3 regions of the Klebsiella sp. A52 genome follow, and region 2 is predicted to be linked to each of the others. Evidence: predicted binding sites of a transcription regulator. Region 2 holds the regulator's gene; each other region holds the start of a gene.

Region 1 (4,221 bases), 2.1 Mb from region 2:
AACCCAAATATTCGATGTTTGAACGCTGGGTGGAAGAAGGATTATTAGCGATGCTGCAGGCCGAAGGCGTGGGAAGTATAGCGTTTTCACCGCTGGCTGGCGGCCAGTTGACCAACCGCTATCTAAACGGTATTCCGCCAGACTCGCGCGCAGCCAGCAATAGCCGTTTTTTACAGCCGGAACAGCTCACCGCCGAGCGGCTGGAAAAAGTCCGCCAGCTTGACGCCATTGCCGGGCGCCGCGGACAGAAGCTATCACAGATGGCCCTGGCCTGGGTGCTGCGTGAAGATAAAGTGACGTCAGTGCTGATCGGCGCCAGTAAAACGGCGCAACTGGACGATGCCGTGGGTATGTTAAGCAATCGTCGGTTCAGCGCTGAAGAGTGCGCCGCCATTGATGCGATCCTTGCGGTGTAAACTCATTTTTACTTTGGCAAAAAGTGCTATTTCTTGCGATTTAAGAGTTCCCTGATGCTACGCCTCTTTACCGGCTCGTAATATCTGGTTAACAGGTCATTAAGACCCGATCGTGAGGAGAAGAGTATGTTCAGGTCACTGATTCTGGCTGCGGTACTGCTGGCGTGCGCGCCGGTTATCGCCAATGCTGGTGAAATCACCCTGCTGCCATCGGTAAAATTACAAATTGGCGATCGTGACGGTTACGGTAACTACTGGGACGGTGGCGGCTGGCGCGACCGTGATTACTGGCGTCGTCATTATGAATGGCGCGATCACCGCTGGCATCGCCATGATAACGGCTGGCATCGCGGTTGGGATAAACGCGGCTGGGATCGCGGTCGTGCTTACGAGCGCGGCTATCGCGAAGGCTGGAACGATCGCCGTGGCGGCTGGGGCCGAGGCCCTGGCGGCGGGCGCGGACATGGTCACGGGCACCACTAATTGATAAAGGGAGCGAAAGCTCCCTTTTTTGTTGCCGTATTAATCTAATGCGGAACCAATAATCAGCCAGCCGTTCAGCGCCACCACAATCGCCACAATCAGCCAACCGATGCGTTTTACCCAGCGACTGTTTACCAGATCGCCCATTAACCGCGCATCGCTGGTAAAAATCAGCAGCGGCACCAGCGCCAGCGCAATCCCGAAGCTCAGCAATACCTGGCTCATCACCAGGATACGCGTTGGATCCAGCCCCATCATAATCACGATAAACGACGGCAGCATGGTGATAGTCCGGCGAAACCACAGCGGAATATGGAAGCGGATAAACCCCTGCATCACGACCTGCCCGGCAAGCGTTCCGACTACCGTCGACGAGAGACCGGCGGCAACCAGACTGAGACCAAAAATCGTCGCGGCGGCATGGCTAAGCAGCGGTTCGAGAGTTAAATAAGCCTGGTCGAGATCGGCCACGCCGGTGTGGCCGTTGAAGTGAAACGCAGCGGCGGCGGTCGCCATCATCGCCAGGTTAACGAAGCCGGCAATGGTCATTGCAATCGCCACGTCCCAACGCGTGGCGTTATAGCGTTCTTTGCGCGAGCCGTCGTGCAGGTTTTGCGTCAGCGATGAGTGCAGATAGATAACGTGCGGCATAATCGTCGCCCCGAGAACCCCGGCGGCAAGGAATACCGCTTCGCCATTCGGCAGGCTCGGAATAATCATGCCTTTGGCCAGCGGCGCTAACGCCGGCTGCGAGAAGATAAGCTCGACCACATACGCCACCGCCACAAACAGCAGCAGCCCGCCGATGACTTTTTCCAGCGGTTTCTGCCCGCGACGCTGCAACATCAGGATCAGGAAGGTGGCGACGCCGGTCAGCACCGCCCCCTGTAATAAGGAAACGCCGAGCAGCAGCTTAAAGCCGATGGCCGCGCCGATGAATTCAGCCAGATCGGTCGCCATGGCGATAATTTCCGCCTGTATCCAGTAAAACCACACCACCGGGCGCGGGTAATGGTCGCGGATCTGTTCCGCGAGGTTTTTACCGGTGGCGATACCGAGCTTGGCCGATAACACCTGAATCAGCATCGCCATCAGGTTCGCCCATACCACTACCCATAACAATTGATAGCCAAAGCTGGCGCCAGCCTGGATATTCGTGGCGAAGTTACCCGGATCGATGTAGCCGATGGCAGCAATGAATGCGGGCCCCATCAGTGCGAGCCTCATCTTGCGCGCTGCGCGACCGCTGCTATTCTCAACGCGACTGTTAGTCATTTTCTGCCCCTGGAAATATAGCCTTTGCTATGTTTAATGCTATCAAAATGCGAATGATTATCAAGTTCATTTAGAAAGGTGATAATGATTGCTTTGATAGGAGGGAACGATAGCAGGCCAAATAACGAAACGGGCGTGAAGCTGTCGACAACGCGCCTTTCATCAGATTAGTACATTAATGCAACTTTTAATACCTTTGCATAACATAACAAAAATGTACGATTGATCACTATTTTTGTTATTGGTCACATATCCTTGCAATAGTGTGGATTCGATCTCGTTTTATTTAGGCTTGTTGCATAGAATGTGCACGGAAATTTAACCTGCCTCATATTTGGAGCAAATATGGACCGCGTCTTGCATTTTGTCCTCGCGATCGTTGTGGTGGCTATACTGGCCTTGCTGGTCAGTCACAACCGTAAGCAGATCCGCATTCGTTATGTTATTCAATTACTTGTTATTGAAGTTTTGCTGGCCTGGTTCTTCCTGAACTCCGATGTCGGTCTGGGTTTCGTGAAAGGCTTTTCTGAGATGTTCGAGAAACTTCTCGGTTTCGCCAACGAAGGCACCAACTTCGTATTCGGTAACATGAACGATAAAGGTCTGGCCTTCTTCTTCCTGAAGGTTTTGTGCCCAATCGTCTTTATTTCCGCGCTGATTGGTATTTTACAGCATATTCGCATTCTGCCGATTGTCATCCGCGCGATCGGTACCGTGCTGTCGAAAGTTAACGGCATGGGTAAACTGGAATCTTTCAACGCCGTTAGCTCGCTGATCCTCGGCCAGTCGGAAAACTTCATCGCCTATAAAGATATTCTCGGCAAAATGTCGCGCAACCGTATGTACACCATGGCGGCAACCGCGATGTCTACCGTTTCGATGTCCATCGTCGGCGCCTATATGACTATGCTGCAGCCGAAGTATGTGGTTGCCGCGCTGGTGCTCAACATGTTCAGCACCTTTATTGTTCTGTCGCTGATTAACCCGTATCGCGTTGAGCAGAGCGAAGAAAACCTGCAGATGTCCAATCTGCACGAAGGTCAGAGCTTCTTCGAAATGCTGGGCGAATACATTCTGGCAGGCTTTAAAGTAGCGATTATCGTTGCGGCGATGCTGATCGGCTTTATCGCGCTGATTTCCGCGCTCAACGCCCTGTTCGCCACCGTCACCGGCTGGTTTGGCTACAGCATCTCCTTCCAGGGGATCCTCGGCTACATCTTCTACCCGGTTGCGTGGGTGATGGGTGTGCCGGCGAGCGAAGCGCTGCAGGTAGGCAGTATCATGGCGACCAAACTGGTGTCTAACGAATTCGTGGCGATGATGGATCTGCAGAAAGTGGCAGCGACGCTCTCCCCGCGTGCGGAAGGTATCATCTCCATCTTCCTGGTCTCCTTCGCCAACTTCTCTTCTATCGGCATCATCGCCGGGGCGATTAAAGGCCTGAATGAAGAGCAAGGTAACGTGGTTTCTCGCTTTGGTCTGAAACTGGTTTACGGTTCCACGCTGGTCAGCGTGTTGTCAGCCTCTATCGCTGCGCTGGTACTGTAATCACAAACAGACGTTAATAAAATAACAAGCCGGGCTGCAGTATCGCCCGGCTTTTTTACGCCTTCAATTCGCTTAACGGCTGCGGTTTGCCAATCAGGTAGCCCTGCAAATAATCGACGCCCAGCGCCAACAGCATCGCCTTTTGCGCCTGAGTCTCTACGTACTCTGCGACGACCGTTAACTGTTTCGCCCGCGCGATTTCGATAATGGATTTCACGATAATCGCATCAAGCTGGTCGCTCTCGATTTCGTGCACGAAGCAGCCGTCAATTTTTACGATATCCGCCTGCAGGCTCTTCAGACGCTCATAGTTGGCGTAGCCGGTACCGAAGTCATCAATGGCGATAGCGCAACCGAACTCACTCAGCAGCTGAATATTATGCATGCTGGTATCCGCATTCGAGAACGCCTGCTCTTCAGTTATCTCAATCGTGATATAAGCAGGCGAAACGCGATAACGCTTAAACAGCGCGATAATCTGCGCGGCGCTATCCTTTTG
Region 2 (4,221 bases):
CGCTGTGGGATCAATACCCGCATATTGTCGGCTGGGAAACGGTGCCAGCCTGGCCGCACCCGGCGCAATTTATTCCCGGCGGCAACTCCCCTTATGTCACCGATGAATACCGCGACGCGCTGCTGGCGCAGTTCCCGCAGGCCCGCGCTCACGTCATTGCCGGCGCCGGACACTGGGTGCATGCGGAAAAACCCGAGGCGGTTTTACGCGCAATTCGCCGTTATCTGAGCACAATTGAAGCCTGAGTGGCTAAAAAACGCCCGACCGCGCGGCATAATGCCCGCGGTCGTTGGCGCGGCGGTTCGCCTGATGTATTATGGCGCGCTATCTGCGCCGGCTATAGCCCGGCAGCTTGTTTCCCCGAAGTCACTCTGAATCATGGCAAAAGAACAAACGGACCGAACGACATTAGATTTGTTCGCAAATGAGCGTCGCCCGGGTAGACCGAAAACCAATCCGCTTTCGCGCGATGAACAACTGCGCATCAACAAACGCAATCAGCTCAAACGCGATAAAGTTCGCGGCTTGAAGCGCGTTGAGTTGAAGCTCAACGCCGATGCGGTCGACGCGCTTAATGAGCTGGCGGAAGCCCGCAACATGAGCCGCAGCGATCTTATCGAAGAGATGCTGATGCACCAACTGGCCTGCCTGCGTAATCAGGGCGAAGTCTGAAAAACGCAAAAAAATCGCTTTCATGTAGCAGAGTGTGCACCAGGACGTTATTGCTGTTTCCGCGCCCTTCCCTGTTCTGCTATGATTGCCGTTAACTGTAGGCATAATGCCACTACCACATCATTAAGTTTCAAGAGGTTATTTTACTCATGGCAATCATCGGCATCTTTTTTGGCAGCGACACCGGCAACACCGAAAATATTGCAAAAATGATCCAAAAGCAGCTCGGTAAAGACGTTGCTGAAGTTCACGACATTGCCAAGAGCAGCAAAGAAGATCTGGAAAGCCACGATATTCTGCTGCTCGGCATCCCAACCTGGTACTACGGCGAAGCGCAGTGCGACTGGGACGACTTCTTCCCGACGCTGGAAGAGATCGACTTCAACGGTAAGCTGGTAGCCGTGTTTGGCTGCGGCGACCAGGAAGATTACGCAGAATACTTCTGCGATGCGCTGGGCACCATTCGTGACATCATTGAACCGCGCGGCGCAACCATCGTTGGCCACTGGCCGACCGCGGGCTACCACTTTGAAGCTTCTAAAGGCCTGGCAGACGACGATCACTTCGTAGGTCTGGCGATTGATGAAGACCGTCAGCCGGAACTGACCAACGAGCGCGTTGAGAAGTGGGTGAAGCAGATTTCCGAAGAGCTGCATCTGGAAGAAATCAAAAACGCCTAAGAATCAAACAGCGCAGCTATTAAGCTGCGCTGAATTAATAGATAAAAGCAATCAAACTAATAGCTACAAGTTTTTAACTTTTCATCACATATCTGTACAATGTCCTCTGATTCCACGAGGTCACGTGACACAGTTTGTAGCTGGTAATTCGTTTTTGACAGCTTACAAGGCGCGATGGTTGCAGTTTTCATTTCAGAGTTGCAGCTCTATAATGAGACGCATTACATCGGGTGATTCTCTGTATTGCTTCCCTTTGAAGGAAGCCGATCTTTAGCAACAGGACAGATTCCGCATGACTGACAACAATATCGCATTAAAGAAGGCTGGCCTGAAAGTCACACTTCCCCGACTGAAAATTCTGGAAGTGTTGCAGGAACCGGATAACCATCACGTCAGTGCGGAAGATTTATATAAACGCCTGATCGATATGGGTGAAGAGATTGGTCTGGCTACCGTTTACCGCGTGCTGAACCAGTTCGACGATGCAGGCATCGTGACTCGTCACAACTTCGAAGGCGGTAAATCCGTATTCGAGCTGACTCAGCAGCACCACCACGATCACCTGATTTGCCTCGATTGCGGCAAAGTGATCGAGTTCAGCGATGATTCTATCGAATCCCGCCAACGTGAAATTGCTGCGCAACACGGCATCCGCTTAACCAACCACAGCCTGTACCTGTACGGCCACTGTGCGGAAGGCGACTGCCGCGAAGATGAACATGCCCACGATGCGGTGAATAAATAATTTCCCGTCTCGTTTGTTGTAAAAAGCCAACCTCAAGGTTGGCTTTTTTATGGGCGAAATCCACCGGCATGCGTATTCTGTCAGAGCATAACGCCTTGTACGGAGAGTCAATATGGAGCTGCGCCAGCTACGCTATTTTGTCCGCATTGTGGAAACCGGCAGTATGGGCCGCGCCGCGCTCGATCTGAATATTGGCGTCTCTGCGCTCAGCCAGCAAATGGCGCGTCTGGAAAATGAACTCGCTATCCGCCTGCTGCAACGGACTTCGCGCGGCGTAATGCCCACCAGCGCCGGCCTCGCCTTTTACTCGCAGGCGCAACTGGCGCTGCGCCATGCTGACGATGCCATTCTCGCCGCGCGTGAAGCGCGCCTTTCCGGTCACGTCAGCGTCGGTATGGCGCCGAGCACCGCTTCTGTACTGGGCGTACCTTTTATCAACGCCATGCGCGAAAGCTACGCCGACGTCCGCCTGCACCTGGTGGAGAGCCTCTCCGGCAATCTGGAACGGATGATCAACACCCGCCAGCTCGATTTAGCCATCGTTTTCCAGAAAGAGAAGATCCTGCGCTGGAGCGCCCGACCCATTCTTGAGGAACGTCTGTTCCTGATTGGCGCCCATGACGTGCTGGCGCCGCTGCCCGGCGATAGCATCTCCCCGAACCAACTGGCCGCCATCCCGCTGATTATGCCAAGCCAGGGGCATGGCCTGCGCGGCAGGCTGGACGCTATTTGCCAGGAGCACGCCATCAACGTTGACGTGGTGGCTGAAATCGATGGCCTGGCCCTGCTGATGCGCGCCGTTCGTGACGGGCTCGGCGCCACGCTGCAGCCGGGCGCGGCGATTTCTCATCTCGACAGCCAGGCGCTAAGAGTGATCGGCGTCGATAATCCGGTACTTAGCCGACCGAATTTTCTGGTCAGTCTTTCCGATGACGAACTCACCCCGGCAGGCCTTGCGGCACGGGTAATGCTGGCAAAAGTCATGCGCCAGCTAGTTGAATCCGGCAACTGGCCGGGCGCCAGTCTTTACACACACTAAACCCCCCTTTAGCTTTACGCCATAGCGCCTGCCGCCCCTGCACCTTACATTTCCATTACAAATTTAACAATTAGTCAAAGCGTAATGGAGCCGATAATGGTGGATGTACTGGTGATTGGCGGCGGCAACGCCGCGTTATGCGCCGCCTTAACCGCCCGGGAAGCAGGCGCATCCGTACTGCTGCTGGAAGCCGCGCCGCGGGAATGGCGGGGCGGTAACTCTCAGCACACGCGTAATCTGCGTTGTATGCACGATGCGCCGCAGGATGTCTTAGTCGACAGCTATCCGGAAGAAGAATACTGGCAGGATCTGCTGCGCGTTACCGACGGCAATACCAACGAAGCGCTGGCCCGTCTGGTGATCCGCACCTCGTCGCACTGTCGGGACTGGATGCGCCGCCATGGCGTTAACTTTCAACCGCCGTTATCCGGCGCCCTGCACGTCGCCCGCACTAACGCCTTTTTTATGGGCGGCGGCAAAGCCCTGGTCAATGCCTATTACCGCAGCGCCGAACAGATGGGCGTACAGATCCGCTATAACACCCCGGTACAGGCGCTTGAATTACGTGATGGCGAATTCGTCGCCGCGCTGGCAGGCACTGAGCGGATCGCCGCTAAAACCTGCGTGCTCGCCGCCGGCGGTTTTGAATCTAACCGCGAGTGGCTGCGCGAAGCCTGGGGGCAAAATGAGCGCGGCGAATGGCCTGCAGACAACTTTCTCATCCGCGGCACCCGTTTTAATCAGGGAGTGCTGCTCAAATTTATGATCGATGCCGGGGCCGATATCATCGGCGATCCTTCACAGTCGCACTGCGTCGCCATTGACGCCCGGGCGCCGCTCTATGACGGCGGCATCTGTACCCGCGTCGACTGCGTGTCGCTGGGGGTGGTGGTGAACCGCGATGCCGAGCGCTTTTATGATGAAGGGGAAGATTTCTGGCCCAAACGTTACGCCATCTGGGGCCGTCTGGTCGCCCACCAGCCGGGGCAAATCGGCTATTCGATCATCGACAGCAAAGCCGTTGGACAATTTATGCCGCCGGTATTTCCGGGCGCCCAGGCCAATACCATCGCAGAACTGGCGCG
Region 3 (4,221 bases), 440 kb from region 2:
CGGTTCGATGCGCTCGTAGTGCTGCCGGGTCGGGGCATACAGCGCCTTCGCTTTCTCGATATCACCGGCTTTTACCGCATCGGTAAAGGCTTTAGTACCGCTAACCAGCTGCGCTGTCTCCGCGGTGACGTAGGCTTTATAGGCAGTAATCGCCTCGCCAAGACTCAGCACCGCATCGGCTTTCGCCGCATCTTTGCTGGTTTCACCGGTGACAATCAGCTTACCTTTCGGGTTAGTCAGCAGGCCACAGGTCATATCGTATTCGCCCGGCTGCAGGTTAGCCGTCAATTTTTGCGTGAATCCTGGCGCGATGTTTTCCCGCTCCTCGACCACCATTACCCCTTTCAGGATCTCCCACTCCAGCGCTTTCTGGCTGTGGTTCTGGATGATGAACTGGGTTTTACCCGCCTTCACCGTTACCTGCATAGGTTCGCACTGCTTATCGTTGACGGTAACTTTGACCTGCGGAATATCCGCAGCCTGAGCGTAAAAGGCGGAACTGAACAGCGCGGCGACGGTTAACTGCAGCGCAGTACGGCGAAAATGAATCATCATGACCATCCCTTTCGAAAAGTATGTTGTAACTATATTAATCAGCGGCGCCTGAATTACGCGGCTCGCGATGCTGTCGTTTTGCTGCCCGGCGGCAAGGCAAAGCACACCAGCGCCGGGATCAAATAGAGGAGATAAACCGCCACTTCACTGACGGTGGGCGTCTCCTGATAACCAAAGATGCCTTCCAGCAGCGTGCCGAACAGCGTATGCGTCGATACCACGTTGCTAAGGTCAAAGGCGACATTCTGGAAGTAATTCCACAATCCCGCCTCGTGGAAGGCGCGAATCGCCCCGGCGGCCAGACCAGCCGCCACCAGCAGGATAAACAGACTGGTCCATTTGAAGAACACGCCGAGATTAAGACGGATACCGCCCCAGTAAAGCAGGAAACCTAATACTACCGCCGTCGCCAGCCCGAGCATCGCCCCCAGCGGCGGCCAGATGCCCACATCCTGCTGGAATGCCGCCAGCAGGAAAAAAACCGACTCCAGGCCTTCGCGGGCAACCGCAAAAAACACCATCATCACCAGCGCCCAGCCGTGGTTATTCCCGCGCTGTAGCGCGTTATCCACCGCCTGCTCCAGCTGTTGTTTGACGTTGCGCGACACTTTACGCATCCAGAACACCATCCAGGTGAGGATAAATACCGCTATCACCGCCACGATGCCTTCAAACAGTTCCTGCTCGCGCTGCGGAAATTCTCCGGTGGTCTCGTTGATAAAAATCCCCAACCCGAGACAGAGCGCCGCCGCGAGGAATACGCCAATCCACATGACGCCGATCCAGCTGCCGCGCTGGGTTCGTTTTAAATAGCTGGCAATCAGGCTGACAATCAGCGCGGCTTCCAGCCCTTCGCGTAACATGATGAGAAATGGAACAAACATGCCGAAACCCTTAAATGTGAACCGCAGTCAACGGATGCAAAGATAGGTAAATATTTATGATAGTGATTATCATTACAACAATGAGAAACACAAGCGAAATGTTCAGGGAATGATGACAAGTTGTAAATTAATCGCTACAAAATAGTCACTTACGAAAATATCTCACCAGCTAAGCATTAAAATGGCAAATAGCATGATTTTTTATGTCGCATATTTACCGGACCATAGCGCTGTGGCTAAATGGCGGTCCTGATTTATCTGCGAAATAAATAACATGACTCAAATTTTGCATTTCCTGCTGGCGCTGGCGGTTATTCTCGCCCTCGCCTGGCTTGCCAGCTATGACCGTCAAAAAATCCGCATTCGCTACATTCTGCAGTTAATTATTATTGAAATCACCCTGGCTTTCTTTTTCCTTCACGCCGAAAGCGGGTTATGGGTAGTGAAAAATATTTCAGGCTTTTTTGCCTCGTTACTCGGGTTCGCCGCTGAAGGGACCAACTTCGTATTTGGCGGGATGGGTGAAAAAGGGCTGGCCTTTATTTTCCTCGGCGTACTGTGTCCAATCGTCTTTATTTCCGCGCTGATAGGTATTCTGCAACACTGGCGTATTCTGCCGATCTTTATTCGTCTGATCGGCACCCTGCTGTCGAAGGTGAACGGCATGGGCAAGCTGGAATCATTCAATGCCGTCAGCTCGCTGATCCTCGGCCAGTCGGAAAACTTTATTGCTTACAAAGGCGTACTCGGGGACCTCTCTCCGCGTCGCCTGTTCACGATGGCGGCGACCGCCATGTCAACGGTATCGCTGTCGATCGTCGGCGCCTATATGACCATGCTTGATGCGAAATACGTGGTGGCGGCGTTGATTCTTAATATGTTCAGCACCTTTATTGTGCTGTCGATTATTAACCCTACGCGCCCCGGCAGCGAAGCTGAAATAAAGCTTGAAAAGATGCATGAATCGCAGAGTTTCTTTGAAATGCTGGGCGAATATATCCTGGCGGGCTTTAAGGTGGCGATGATTATTCTGGCGATGCTAATCGGTTTTATCGCCCTGATTAGCGCCGTTAATGCGTTATTTGCGACCATTTTCGGCCTAAGCTTCCAGCAAATTCTCGGTTACGTGTTTTATCCGCTGGCGTGGCTGGTGGGTATTCCATTAAGCGACGCGCTAAATGCCGGGAGTATTATGGCCACCAAGCTGGTCGCTAACGAATTCGTGGCGATGATCGAGCTGCAGAAAATTGCCGCCAGCATGACGCCGCGCGGGCTAGGGATCCTTTCCGTGTTTCTCGTCTCGTTCGCCAACTTCGCCTCCATTGGCATCATTGCCGGGGCGATTAAAGGGCTTAACGAGCAACAGGGCAACACCGTTTCCCGCTTCGGCCTGCGTCTGGTCTATGGCGCGACGCTGGTTAGCCTGCTGTCCGCCAGTTTTGCCGGGCTGGTGCTGTAACTCGTCGGGCGGGGGCTCTCCCCGCCCTGTTCGTCAGAAATGTACGCACACCGGCTGATCAACGCGCATAACGGACTCCTGGGCGAATCGCGTCTTATACGTATTACGCAGCGCTTCAATCCCCTGCTCACTTTTCGCATCATTGCTGTGAATCAGCATCAGCGCCTTACTGGACTCGCGGGCCACTGTGCCATTGTTACCTAACCACTGGCCGCGGGCATCAAAAACCGTCAGGCCATCGCGAAAACGCGGCGTCACATCGCGGTCGACAAACTGCTGCCACTCCTGGGCGGTAATATCTTTCCCCGCTGGCCGGCTAAGGCCGAAATAAAGGGTGGTTTGCACCATCGCGTTGTCCGCCGGGCAGACGTTATTATCAACGCGCGCGGCGCTTTTCTCGGATGGCGCCACGCATCCTGTCAACAGTGCGGCAACGATCAGCGCCGCGGCGGTTTGGGGTAATTTCATTTGCTATCCTCATTGTTTTTTGTACCCAGATATCAGCGTATTTTCAGTGAATTAGCAAGAGCAGCGCGAACATTACTCTCTGGCGATACGGCGTATTTTCTTTTGTTCTACACTGATAAACACAGCCTGGGCGAAATTCTTTTTTAAATTATTTCCTGCGTTTTTTATTTCAAAGACTTCTCTATAGTTGAGCGTTTTTAACTGGCCTGGCGGCCGCGTAAAATAACAACTGGAATAATTCATGATAGAAAATAATGAGTTAGCTAATATTGAGAAAAGAATTGTCACCCGCTTTCTCGATATGTTTATTAAGTTCGGCTTGATACTGGCGCTGGCCTCCTTCTGCTTTACCGTCTTCTCGCCGTTCCTGAACATGATGCTATGGGCGCTGATCCTGGCCGTCACCCTCTACCCTTTACATCAACACATCGCGCGACGTATCGGCGGGCGACAGGGGCTGGCATCAACTATATTGGTATTATTCGGCCTGCTGATTATCGTCATCCCGACCATTTTCATGGTGACCTCGCTTGGCGAAAGCGCCGGTAGCCTGATTGATAAGGTCAGCGGCAGCGATCTGACGCTGCCGCCGCCATCGGCCAACGTCGCCTCTATTCCACTCGTCGGCGGTAAGCTGTATGCGTTCTGGCTGAAGGCCTCGGCGGACCTGCCGGCGGTACTGAGCAGTTATCACACGCAAATTGGCGAGGCGGCGAAACTGGTGCTCGGCGTGCTGGCAAGTATGGGCGGCGGGCTGCTGGGCTTTGTCCTCTCCTTTATTGTCGCTGGCGCCATCATGACCTGGGGCGCGGCAGGCGCCAACAGCGCTAAACGTATCGCCATCCGTATCACCGA

Evidence for each region. The regulator Fur, encoded in region 2, represses iron uptake genes when iron is present. The targets are predictions, from matches to a motif close to ATAATAATGAGAACNACTATCAA.
Region 1: a site for Fur is predicted at 2,216-2,238, ahead of KGA69_RS13290 (Nramp family divalent metal transporter). Genes of this name have one in related genera too.
Region 3: a site for Fur is predicted at 1,490-1,512, ahead of efeU (iron uptake transporter permease EfeU). Genes of this name have one in related genera too.

Annotation. Positions count from the first base shown of each region.
Region 1 covers NZ_CP074437.1:2,794,799-2,799,019, reverse strand. Annotated here, with positions in the region: gene mgrA (L-glyceraldehyde 3-phosphate reductase) at 1-416, shown strand, start outside; gene KGA69_RS13295 (DUF2502 domain-containing protein) at 543-899, shown strand; gene KGA69_RS13290 (Nramp family divalent metal transporter) at 939-2,174, opposite strand; gene nupC (nucleoside permease NupC) at 2,520-3,722, shown strand; gene KGA69_RS13280 (EAL domain-containing protein) at 3,778-4,221, opposite strand, start outside.
Region 2 covers NZ_CP074437.1:4,910,236-4,914,456, forward strand. Annotated here, with positions in the region: gene ybfF (esterase) at 1-245, shown strand, start outside; gene ybfE (LexA regulated protein) at 379-672, shown strand; gene fldA (flavodoxin FldA) at 822-1,352, shown strand; gene fur (ferric iron uptake transcriptional regulator) at 1,645-2,097, shown strand; gene tcuR (tricarballylate utilization LysR family transcriptional regulator TcuR) at 2,210-3,136, shown strand; gene tcuA (FAD-dependent tricarballylate dehydrogenase TcuA) at 3,233-4,221, shown strand, end outside.
Region 3 covers NZ_CP074437.1:4,468,006-4,472,226, forward strand. Annotated here, with positions in the region: gene efeO (iron uptake system protein EfeO) at 1-555, opposite strand, end outside; gene efeU (iron uptake transporter permease EfeU) at 609-1,439, opposite strand; gene KGA69_RS21185 (NupC/NupG family nucleoside CNT transporter) at 1,714-2,898, shown strand; gene KGA69_RS21190 (DUF3574 domain-containing protein) at 2,932-3,366, opposite strand; gene KGA69_RS21195 (AI-2E family transporter) at 3,608-4,221, shown strand, end outside.